Regions from separate parts of the Gordonia sp. HS-NH1 genome, predicted to be linked through region 1. Evidence: riboswitches for the same ligand, from Rfam matches in the RefSeq annotation. Region 1 holds a riboswitch; each other region holds the start of a gene.
The links. Region 1 has a riboswitch for thiamine pyrophosphate ahead of AMD30_RS00095 (TenA family protein). Riboswitches for the same ligand answer to the same signal wherever they lie in the genome.

Region 1 (3,805 bases):
GGACACACTGACGAGTGCCGTCACCAGGACCGCGGCGAGCACGAGGTCGGTGCGGAACGAGTTCTTCTGCAGGCTCATGTAGATGCCGAGCCCTTGCGTGGCGCCGACGTACTCGGCGAACACGGCACCGACCACCGCGTAGGTGATGCCGATCCGCAGCGCGGTGAAGAACCGGGGCAGCGCGGAGGGGAGGCGGACGTAGCGAAAGATCTGGCGGCGAGTGGCACCCATGCTCCGCAGGAGTGCGCCGGCCTCGCGGTCGGCGGCCGCGAATCCCTCGATCAGCCCGATCGCCATCGGAAAGAAGGTGACCAGGGCGATGACCAGGACTTTGGGCAGTACGCCGAATCCGAACCAGATGACCATCAGCGGCGCGATCGCGATGATCGGCAACGTCTGCGACGCGACGAACAGGGGTACGAACGCCCGGCGCAGTACGGGGGAGAAGTCGACGATGATCGCCAGCACCCACGCCAGTACCAGCGACACCCCGAATCCGATCAGTGTGACCTGGAGAGTCGCCGCGGCATGCACCCCGATCTCGCTCCGGTGCGCCCACCCCTGCTCCGCGACACGCGACGGTGACGGCAGGAGCTGGGGCCGGATTCCGCTGAGCTCGACGTAGATCTGCCAGACCGCGACGAGGGCCGCCACCGTCACGATCGCGGGTGCCGCCCGCCGGAGACCGGTGCTAGCGGGCGGGGCCACGGCACTCAGCCCAGGTACTCATTGGTGAAGTAGGTCGACCAGTCCGGTTCGGCCGTGAGCGGAGCGCCGTCCGGACCGGTGAGAAGTCCACTGCGGTAGAGGAATCCGGAGTTGCCGGCCCATTGTTCCAGCGTTTGCGTGCCGACCTTGCCGTCGGCATCCTTCATGTACCGGTCGGCGAGCATCCGCTGGCTCTCGATCACCAGCTGTTCGTCGTTGAACGCGCCGGGGTTGGCCTCGATGAGGTCGCGTGCGGCCGCGTCTGGGTCGTCCGCCGCGGCCTGGTAGCCGCGTTGCAGCGCCCGTACGAACTTCGCCGCACGCTCCGGATTCTCCGCCAGCCAGTCCTCGTTGGCGTCGACGACGATCGCGTAGGCCTCCGGGAATCCGAAGTCGGTGTAGTGGAAGTACTTCATCGGGGTTCCGTGATGCTCGGCCTCGATGCCCTCCCAGGCGAGGTAGGAGACGGTGAAGTCCGCCCGCCCCGAGTAGACGGCCTCGTACGCGGAGGTGCCGAGGGTCACCGACGTGAAATCTCCTGTGCCGCCGTCGTTCCGGATCACCTGCTTGAGGGTCTCTTCCTCGCCGGGGTCGCCGAACCCGGCATATGTCCTGCCGTCGAGGTCCTTCGGGCTCGCGATGTCGTCACGACCGGCCCGAACCCCGATACCCGTCGCCCATCGCTGCAGCGGCGCGAGCACGGAGATCGTGTGCGCGCCCGAGGCCCGGGAGAAGGTGGACGAGTTGTGGGTGCTGATCCCGAACTGGGCGTTCCCCGCGTCCACCACGGTGTCGACGGCGGTGTTGTTGTAGGGCAGTATCTCGACGTCCAGTCCGGACTCGGCGAAGAAGCCGCGCTGTTGCGCCACGAACAGTCCCGTGTGGTTGGTGTTCGGGGTCCAGTCGAGCGCGAATCGGATGGTGTCGTCGGAGGCGGAGTCCGACCCGCACGCGGTGGCTGTCGACAACACCGCGATCGCGACGACGAACCCGGCGAGGATGCGGTGCACGCGGCCGATCATGCGGCGGGCCATGCGTAGGGGTGCAACGCGGTGTCCCAGAACATGAGCTCGTACCGGGTGGCGACGGTGAACGCAGCGGTCATCGCGGCCTGCTCCTCCGCGCCGGCGGACGCCGCCGCCGCATCCACCAATTCCCTTGCCCGAGCGGCGGACTCCTGGAACTCCGGGGCGTCGTAGGTGGTCACCCACTGTGCGTAGGGATGGTTCGGGTCGGCGGCGAGAACCGCGGCGGCGCTCGCGGCAAGTCCTCGGCCGACATCGGCGTAGATCCAGAAGCAGGGCAGTGCGGCGGCCGCGCCGACCGCGTACGACTCGGTCGCGGCGGTGGCGATCAGATAGGACACGTACCCGAGGCAGGCGGTCGACGGCTCGGGTTCACCCTGCCGCGGCGGCAACTGGCCTCCCTCGAGCAGGTCGCCGTGCAGGGTGACCTCGACGGCGGCCGCGGTTGCCGACGAATTCGCCCAGAACGCCGCGGTCTGCGGATCCGGCGACTTCGACGCCAGGATCGCGAGTGCTCTCGAGTACCCGGCCAGGTACAGGGAATCCTGTTCCAGGTAGGTGCGGAACACCTCCAGGGGCAACGTCCCGTCCCCGAGGCGGCGCAGGAACTCGAGATCGTCGATCGCCGCCCTCAGGCCGGAGGTCTGGTCCCACAGCTGATCGGTGAAGCGGCCGGTATCGGGCAACAGCGTACGCAAAGACATGACATCCCTTCGCCAGCATTACCTGGACAGGTTCTCGGGTCTCATCTCAGCCCCGCGGTCGCGGAGCACCCCGTGTCAGAACGGAACCAGGCTAGCAGAAGGGAGCAGGGGGCCTAGACGACCGCGGGCTCGATGCCCAGCTTGCCGGCCAGCTTCGCGAGGTATCCGGTCGCGCGCTCGACCGAGTCGTCGGGCAGGCCGTACAGCACTGTCGTGACCCCGATCTCGCGCCATTTCTCGAGCTTCTCGGGGACCGGCCGGAAATCGAGGACGACGATCTCGGGCTCGCCGTCGCGGCCGGCGTCGGACCAGATCTGCTTGAGCAGGGACACCGATCCCTCGATGTCCTCCTCGCCGGGGGTCGTGATCCACCCATCGGCACTGCGCGCGATCCACTTGAAGTTCTTCTCGTTGCCCGCCGCGCCCACCTGCACCGGGATGTGCGCCTGGGTCGACTTGGGCCACGCCCAGCTGGGGCCGAAGTTGACGAACTCGCCGGCGAACTCGGCCTCTTCCTGCGTCCAGAGGGCGGTCATCGCCTCGAGGTATTCCCGGAGCATGGTCCGCCGCCGCTTCGGCGGCACGTCGTGGTCGGCGAGTTCGTCGAGATTCCAGCCGAATCCGACACCGAGAGTGACTCTTCCGTCGGAGATGTGATCGAGCGTCGCGATGGTCTTGGCGAGAGTGATGGGGTCGGACTGCACCGGCAGGGCCACCGCGGTGGCGAGCCGGATGCGTTCGGTCACGGCTGCCGCGGCAGCGAGTGACGTCCAGGGGTCCAGGGTGCGCATGTAGCGCTCGTCGGGAAGGGTCTCGTCGCCGGTGCGGGGGTGTGCGGCGTCGCGTCGCGTCGGAATGTGTCCGTGTTCGGGGACGTAGTACGACGCGAACCCCGCATCCTCGATGAGCGGAGCCAGGACATGGGGCTTGAGTCCCCGGTCACTGGTGAACTGCACGATCCCGAAATCCATGTGGCCCTCCGACGGCGTCGTTCGGTCGTCCGCACGATCCGGACGGTTGACTGGACACCAGTCTAGGTGATCGGCGTCACTCAGGCCAGGGGTGGCCGGTGGGCGCCGACGGTCCGATCACGCGGGTGTGTGGACAGCGCCGGCATGACGAAGAGGTCCAGGTGACGCCGGATCTGCCCGGCGTCGTCGATGTCGAGTGCCTCGCCGGGCGAGGTGCCGAGGCTGATCAGCACGCGCGCAACCCATTCGGACACCTCGCGCAGATCGTGTGCGGGATGTATCTCGCCCCGGTCGACGGCCTGCTCGACGAAGGGGAGCCAGAACGCCGCGAGGTCGGGGATCAGTTTGACGACGCCGACGCCCGCGCATTCGGCGAACTCGGTCGGCTCCTCGGTGC
Region 2 (3,805 bases), on a different contig from region 1:
GATCGGAGGCGAGGCCTGCGCCGGCCGGATCGTGCGACCGCCACGCGTCAGCGCCGTCCGCACGGAGGACGCGTCGCCGGTCACCTACCTGATCCCTTCTCAAACGCTGGATCGTCTCCGGTGCGGTCGTACGGTCACCGGTTCCCCGTTCCGGATTCGCGTGGCCGGGCGATCAACGCCAGGTGTTGTGTCACTTGGGTCATCGTTCACCGGGTCGTGCGTGTTTCACCCTATGCCATCGGGCAGGGTTCCTCCGGGCTGGCCGACGCCGCGTCGCCGACCTCGGCCGTTCGGCTCGCGCTGCGTGAAACCGGCGTCTCCGCACGGTTCTCGACCCGGTGGGTAGGCCGCGGTTTGCGATGTTCCTGGCAGGTGGCGCGCGTCTCACTTACGGTGGAGGCACCTGGTCGAGGCGATCGGGATGCGAGGAGGCGTGGTGCGCGGCGACGGCGACGGCTGGGTGATCGATCCCGACGGTTCACGATATTGGGGAATCCACGGCGCGGCAGGCCTGTTGTTGCGGGCGCCGCTGCCGGAGGGAACGACCGGTGTACTCCTCCAGCACCGCGCCGCGTGGTCGCATCAGGGTGGCACCTGGGCGCTGCCCGGCGGCGCCCGCGACTCGCATGAGGGCGCCATCGACACGGCGATCCGCGAGGCCCAGGAGGAAGCCGGGATCACCGGCGACGACCTGCGCGTCGTCGCGGCGGTCGTCACCCACGAATCGCCCGGCGGATGGACCTACACGACCGTCATCGCCGAGACCGACACGCCGGTCCGCACGGTCGCCAACTTCGAGTCCACCGAGCTGCGGTGGGTCGACGAGAAGCGGGTGGACCAGTTGCCTCTGCACCCCGCGTTCGGGCTCGCCTGGCCCACCCTCCGCGAGCGCATCGCGATGCTCGACCCCCAGAGCTGAGCTGAACTGATCTGTCGGCGGGTCAGCCGACCCGTCCGCCGTCCAGCAGCCGGTTCGCGCCCGCGACCAGCGCGTGGACGTTCGCCTCGTCGCTGCTCGCGCCCTCGCCGGCGGCCCAGGCGTGGCGGCCGTCGTTCTCGCACAGGAGGAACGTCGTGACCACGCCGTCGACGACCCGCTGATGCAGACGGACGATCTGAACGGGGGCTCCGACGTCGTGGAGGATCGACGTCATCGCACCGACCGGGCCGGCGGCGACGGCGCTGCAGGACCTGATGCGGTCGGCGATCGCGAGCGTCGCCCGGCACTCGACCAGGTCGCCCGAACACGACGCGACCGACCATGACCCGAGCCGGATCGTGCCGCCGCGGGAGTACTCGTCGGTGAATTCCTGCCAGGTCATCCCGGTGGCCTCCTCGTGCATTCCAGGGGGAAGCGGACGGCCGTACCGCTCGGTGAACAGATCGCCACCGCGGCGGTCGTCGTGCTCATGCCACGAACAGGATCGATGAGACAGATGAAGAGGGTGCATCTCGGTAACCGATTTCGGTCGAAGAATGGGTGACCGACGAGAGAGCGCAACCGACCCGCAGCGGGGGGTCGGTCAGATTCAGACCCCGCTGCGGCGGGTTACGAGAATGCTCGTGATGCACAACATGATCGGTCCACCATAGACCCGCGGCACCGACCGGGCAAACCTGTTTCGTCGCCTGATGACGACTCGCTACAGCATCCCGGCGAGTTCCCGGGCCGCGGCGGTCGGGTCGGCGGCGGCGGTGATGGCGCGCACGACGACGATGCGCCGGGCCCCGCGCGCGGTGACCTCGCCGACGCGGCCGGCATCGATCCCGCCGATGGCAAACCACGGTTTCGCCGATTGTGTTGGCCCCGAGAGCATCTCCGCAGTGGCGGACACGAGGTCGAGGCCGGCGGCGGCGCGGCCGGGTTTGGTGGGCGTGGTCCAGCACGGGCCGACGCAGAAGTAGTCGACGTCCTCGTCGGAGATCGCGGCGGCGGCCTGCTCGGGGTCGTGGGTCGAGGCGCCGATGACGACGTTGCGGCCGACGATCCGGCGGGCCGCCGACGGCGACAGGTCGCCCTGTCCCACGTGCAGGACGTCGGCGCCGGAGAGCGCCGCGATGTCGGCGCGATCGTTGACCGCCAGCAGCGCGCCGTGCGCGTCGGTCATCGCCCGCAGTCCCGCGAGGATCTCGAGCTCCTCCCGCGCCTCCAGAGTCCCGAACTGGCGTTCGCCCGGCGAGTTCTTGTCGCGGAGCTGCACGATGTCGACGCCGCCCGCCAGCGCTGCGCGGACGAAATCGAGGAGGTCGCCGCGCTCGCGTCGGGCGTCGGTGCACAGATAGAGGCGGGCCGAGCAGAGCCGACGTCGACGGTCTGTCGCGTGGCCGGAATCCGCGGATCCTGACCTGGTGTTGTTCGGGGTCGTCACGCCGACCAGGCTAACCGGACGCCTGACGCCCCCGCGTAGGGTGGACCGCACGAACACGCGGGAGCCCGGACCGGCCGGGCTGAGAGTGCGGACCGATCCGCTGACCGTCGAACCTGATCCGGGTCATTCCGGCGAAGGAAGGTGATTCCAGCGTGAATTCCCCTCGGAACACTGCTCACCGCACCCTGACGGTGGTGGGCGGCGGCGTCATCGGGCTGACGTGCGCCCTGGCCGCGGCCGATGCCGGGTGGCAGGTTCGCGTACTCGACGCCGGAACCGACGAGCGCGCCTCGTGGGTCGCGGGTGGCATGCTCGGCTCGCTCGGCGAGGGACATCCCGGCGAAGACGCGTCGCTCGCCCTGTCGATGGAGTCGGTCCGGCTCTGGCCCGCGCTCGTGAAGCGGCTCGAGGACCCCGCGGTCGTCACCGCCACCGACTCGCTGTTCGTCGCGGCCTCGGCCACGGACATCGAATACCTGCGGCACCTCGCCGACTTCGTCTGGGCCGGCCAACCCCGCACCGACTCGGCGTTGCAGCCGGTGACCGGCCGCGACATCCGGGCAATCGAACCGTCGCTGAGTTCTCGTCTGGTCGGTGGCTATCGCGCGGTCGGGGAGTGGTCCGTGGACAACCGGCGCCTCCTCGAGGCGTTGCGTGCCGCGGTCACGACGGCCGGCGTGGAGCTCACCACCGCCCGCGTCGGGTCCCTGGCCGATCTCGACGACCCCGGCTCCGACGGGCAGATCCTGCTTGCCGCCGGGCTCGGCACCGCTGCCCTCTGGCCCGGCGCCGACCTGCATCCGGCCAAGGGCGAGATCCTCCGGCTTCGTCGCACCCGCTGGTCCGTGCCCCCGCCCGCCCACGTCGTCCGGGCACGTCTGCACGGTCGGGCCGTCTACCTGGTGCCACGCGAGGACGGTGTCGTCGTCGGCGCCACCCAGTACGAGTCCGAGGGGATGACCGACCGGGCGCCGCAGGCCGGTGGGGTCGCCGACCTGCTCGCCGACGCGATCGAGGTCCTGCCCGGACTGCGGACGTATGAACTGACCGAAGCGGCCGCGGGTCTGCGGCCGTGCACCGCCGACGGGTTGCCGCTCGTCGCCCGCGTGGACGCACGCACCGTCGTGGCGACCGGGCACGGACGCAATGGGATCGTCCTCGCCCCGGGCACCGCCGAGCGGGTGCTGTCGATCCTGGAAGGAGTCGAGGAATGAGTATCACGGTGAACGGCGAGAGCATGGATGTCGACGCCGATGCCTCGGTGCGCGACGTGGTCGCCGGGCTCGGGTTGCCGGACCGTGGGATCGCGGTCGCGGTGGACGGCGCGGTCGTCCCGCGCGGTCGCTGGGACCGGCACACCATGACCGACGGCGCCGTCGTCGAGATCGTCACGGCGGTGCAGGGTGGCTGACCAGTTGACACCGGACCCGTTGCGG
Region 3 (3,805 bases), on a different contig from region 1:
AAACTGGCCCAGCCCGATGCGGTCGCCCTCGACGAGGCCCTCGGCGACGTCGTCCAGCAGGTGTTCGGCATGGCCGAAGGGCTGATCTGCTACACCCGTCCCGGCGAACCGCGCGACCTGGTCCATCAGGTGCAGGGTTCCCCGATGTCGGAACTCGACGAGGTGCGGGTGGTCGACGAAGACGGCGCCGACGTCCCCGACGGCGTCGAAGGGGAACTGCTCGTGCGGGGGCCGTACACGATCCGCGGGTACTACCGCGCCGCGGCGCACAACGAGAAGTCGTTCACGCCGGACGGGTTCTATCGTTCCGGCGACAAGGTCACGAGACTGCCGTCGGGCCACGTCTCCGTGACCGGGCGCATCAAGGACACCATCGTGCGCGCCGGCGAGAACGTCGCCGCGGACGACGTCGAGGAGAACCTCCTCGCGCACGACTCGGTCCGGCAGGTCGCCGTGGTCGGACTTCCCGACGACGCGCTCGGCGAGAAGATCTGCGCCGCCGTGGTGCTCTCACACGAGCACCCGCCGGCCCAGCCGCTCGAACTCGCCACGATCCGGACGTTCCTCACCGGGCGCGGACTCGCATCGTTCAAGCTGCCGGACGTGATCCGCGTCGTGACCACACTCCCGGTCACCGCGGTCGGCAAGATCGACAAAAAGGTACTTCGCGAGACACTGCTCGCCGGCCCGCCCGCTCCCTGAGGTGCGAGGAGCGATAGCGACGAACGACTCCTGCTCCCTGAGGTGCGAGGAGCGATAGCGACGAGCCACGAAGGGCGTCGACGTGCCCTCCGACGCTCGATCACACCGGGGCGAGCGTCACTATCCCGGGATGGCTGTCGAGGTAGCGCTTGGTGAACGTGCACACCGGCCGCAGGCGGGCGCCCTGCTCGCGGGCATGGTGCACGACGGTGCGGGTGAGCCGGGTGGCGAGGCCGTGTCCGCTGTACTCGTCGTAGAGCACGGTGTGCAGCACGGTGATCGTGGTCTGACCGTCGACCGTCTCGGTCGAATAGCCGAGCACACCGACCAGGTCACCGGCGACCCAGAGTTCGAATCGGTCGCGGTCCGGGTTGTGCACCACCTGCGAGATCTGTTGCAGGATCGACTTCGCCGACTGTGGTGGTCGCTGACGATGCTTACGTAGCACCCGACCCTCCTCACCTCTTGATCGCGGACATCTGATCGCCGACGGGCGACTGCCGCGGCTCGACACCGGCACCGTCTGTGATCAGGGTCACACGCTACCTTACGGAACCGTAACTGCCGACCCCGATGGCGCTGCCGTCGCAGATCGAGACGGTTCACTCCCGCCCCGGGCCTGGCTCCGGACGAGTCGAGGTATGGTGACGGGCGCACGACAACTACACACCGCGGGGGCTCTCACGATGACCGAGGGCTGAGATGGCGACGGGCGGTCGCCGACCGCTCGAACCTGTCCGGGTAATGCCGGCGTAGGGAGAACCGCCATGGGCACACGTGTATCCGCCACGCGCACCGACAGCGCACCTGCCGATTCCGGGTTCCTGACCCTCGGTCCCATCGAGGGCAGCACCAAGCACTATCTCTCGGTCGACGACCTGCGTGTACCGCAGCGTCGCATCCACCTCACCAACGGCGAGCATCTGGACGTCTACGACACCTCGGGCCCGTACACCGACCGGTCGGCGCGCATCGACGTCGAGCAGGGCCTCGCACCCACCCGCGACAGCTGGCACCGGCCCGAGCCGATCGACGGCGCGAGCACCCAGCTGGCCTGGGCGCGCGCCGGGATCGTCACCGACGAGATGCGGTTCATCGCCGCCCGGGAGGGCGTCGACGCCGAACTGGTCCGGTCCGAGGTGGCGATCGGACGTGCGGTGATCCCGGCGAACCATCGTCATCCCGAGTCCGAGCCGATGATCATCGGGAAGCGCTTCGCGGTGAAAGTCAATGCGAACATCGGCAATTCGGCGGTCCGCAGCTCGATTTCCGACGAGGTCGAGAAGATGGTGTGGGCGACCCGCTGGGGCGCCGACACGATCATGGACCTCTCGACCGGCGCCGACATCCACACCACCCGCGAGTGGATCATTCGCAACTCGCCCGTCCCCGTCGGGACGGTACCCATCTATCAGGCGCTCGAGAAGGTCAACGGCGATCCCGCCTCGCTCACGTGGGAGCTGTACCGCGACACCGTGATCGAGCAGGCCGAGCAGGGCGTCGACTACATGACGGTCCATGCCGGAGTCCTGCTGCGCCACGTCCCGCTCACCGCTGAGCGGGTGACCGGAATCGTCTCCCGCGGTGGTTCGATCATGGCCGCCTGGTGCCTGGCGCATCACCGGGAGTCGTTTCTGTACACCCACTTCGACGAGCTGTGCGAGATCTTCCGCCGCTACGACATCACGTTCTCGCTCGGCGACGGCCTACGCCCGGGATCGATCGCCGACGCCAACGACGAGGCGCAGTTCGCCGAGCTCCGCACCCTCGGCGAGCTGACCACGATCGCCAAATCCCATGGCGTGCAGGTCATGATCGAGGGACCAGGGCACGTCCCCATGCACAAGATCGCGGAGAACGTACGCCTCGAGGAAGAGCTGTGCGAGGAGGCGCCGTTCTACACTCTGGGGCCCCTCGCCACCGACATCGCACCCGCATACGACCACATCACCTCGGCGATCGGTGCGGCGATGATCGCCCAGGCCGGCACCGCGATGCTCTGCTACGTGACACCGAAAGAGCATCTCGGCCTCCCGGACCGCGACGACGTCAAGGTCGGCGTGATCACATACAAGATCGCCGCGCACTCCGCCGACCTCGCCAAGGGGCACCCGCGGGCGCAGGAACGCGACGACGCACTCAGCAAGGCGCGCTTCGAATTCCGCTGGAACGACCAGTTCAACCTCGCCCTCGATCCCGACACCGCCCGCGCCTTCCACGACGAGACACTGCCCGCCGAGCCGGCCAAGACGGCCCACTTCTGTTCCATGTGCGGCCCCAAGTTCTGCTCGATGCGGATCTCGGCGGATGTCCGCGCCTACGCCGAGGAGCACGGTCTCGTGACCACCGAGGACATCGACCGAACGATCGCGGAGGGCATGGCGGCGAAGTCGGCGGAGTTCGCCGACGCCGGGAGCCGCGTGTATCTACCGCTCGAGACCGCAGGGGGTGCCTGATGGGCACAGTCAACGCAGGACGACGCACAGTCGACGAGAATCAACGCACGGTCGACGGAAATCAGCGCACAGTCGACGAGCAGGCCTTCGTCGGGCTCCCGATCGGCCCGCCCGGGTCTGTTCCGACTCGGGTCCTGACCATCGCCGGTTCGGATTCGGGTGGGGGTGCGGGGATTCAGGCCGACATGCGCACCTTCGCCCTGCTCGGGGTGCACGGGTGCGTCGCGGTGACCGCGGTGACGGTTCAGAACTCGCTGGGCGTCACCGGATTCGAGGAGATCACCCCACAGACCGTGGCGGCGCAGATCGACTCCGTGGTCGGTGACATCGGAGTCGCCGCGGCGAAGACCGGGATGCTCGCGTCGGCGCCGATCATCGAGGCCATCGTCGAGCAGTGCGGCCGGAGCGGCATCGGTCGGGACTCATCCGTCCCGCTGGTGGTCGACCCGGTGTGCGCATCCATGCACGGCAACCAGTTGCTCGCCGACTCGGCACTCGACACGTTGCGTCACAACCTGTTCCCTCTCGCCACCGTGGTGACACCGAATCTGGACGAGGTCCGGTTGATCACCGGGATCGAGGTCACCGACGCGGCTTCCCAGCGCGATGCGGCCCGGGCGCTGCTCGATCTCGGGCCGCGCTGGGCG

Region 2: it holds a riboswitch for thiamine pyrophosphate, as region 1 does, so the genes downstream of both, thiO (glycine oxidase ThiO) here and AMD30_RS00095 (TenA family protein) in region 1, are expected to answer to the same signal.
Region 3: it holds a riboswitch for thiamine pyrophosphate, as region 1 does, so the genes downstream of both, thiC (phosphomethylpyrimidine synthase ThiC) here and AMD30_RS00095 (TenA family protein) in region 1, are expected to answer to the same signal.

The regions. Positions count from the first base shown of each region.
Region 1 covers NZ_LIYC01000001.1:16,764-20,568, reverse strand. The annotation lists gene AMD30_RS00105 (ABC transporter permease) at 1-708, opposite strand, end outside; gene AMD30_RS00100 (ABC transporter substrate-binding protein) at 714-1,742, opposite strand; gene AMD30_RS00095 (TenA family protein) at 1,727-2,437, opposite strand; TPP riboswitch at 2,425-2,520, opposite strand; gene AMD30_RS00090 (LLM class F420-dependent oxidoreductase) at 2,551-3,408, opposite strand; gene AMD30_RS00085 (TetR/AcrR family transcriptional regulator) at 3,489-3,805, opposite strand, start outside.
Region 2 covers NZ_LIYC01000021.1:70,960-74,764, reverse strand. The annotation lists gene AMD30_RS15285 (hypothetical protein) at 1-84, opposite strand, end outside; gene AMD30_RS15280 (NUDIX hydrolase) at 437-919, shown strand; gene AMD30_RS15275 (hypothetical protein) at 942-1,322, opposite strand; gene thiE (thiamine phosphate synthase) at 1,644-2,369, opposite strand; TPP riboswitch at 2,417-2,527, shown strand; gene thiO (glycine oxidase ThiO) at 2,522-3,583, shown strand; gene thiS (sulfur carrier protein ThiS) at 3,580-3,780, shown strand; gene AMD30_RS15255 (thiazole synthase) at 3,773-3,805, shown strand, end outside.
Region 3 covers NZ_LIYC01000045.1:20,475-24,279, forward strand. The annotation lists gene AMD30_RS21105 ((2,3-dihydroxybenzoyl)adenylate synthase) at 1-702, shown strand, start outside; gene AMD30_RS21110 (GNAT family N-acetyltransferase) at 803-1,150, opposite strand; TPP riboswitch at 1,373-1,462, shown strand; gene thiC (phosphomethylpyrimidine synthase ThiC) at 1,470-3,158, shown strand; gene thiD (bifunctional hydroxymethylpyrimidine kinase/phosphomethylpyrimidine kinase) at 3,158-3,805, shown strand, end outside.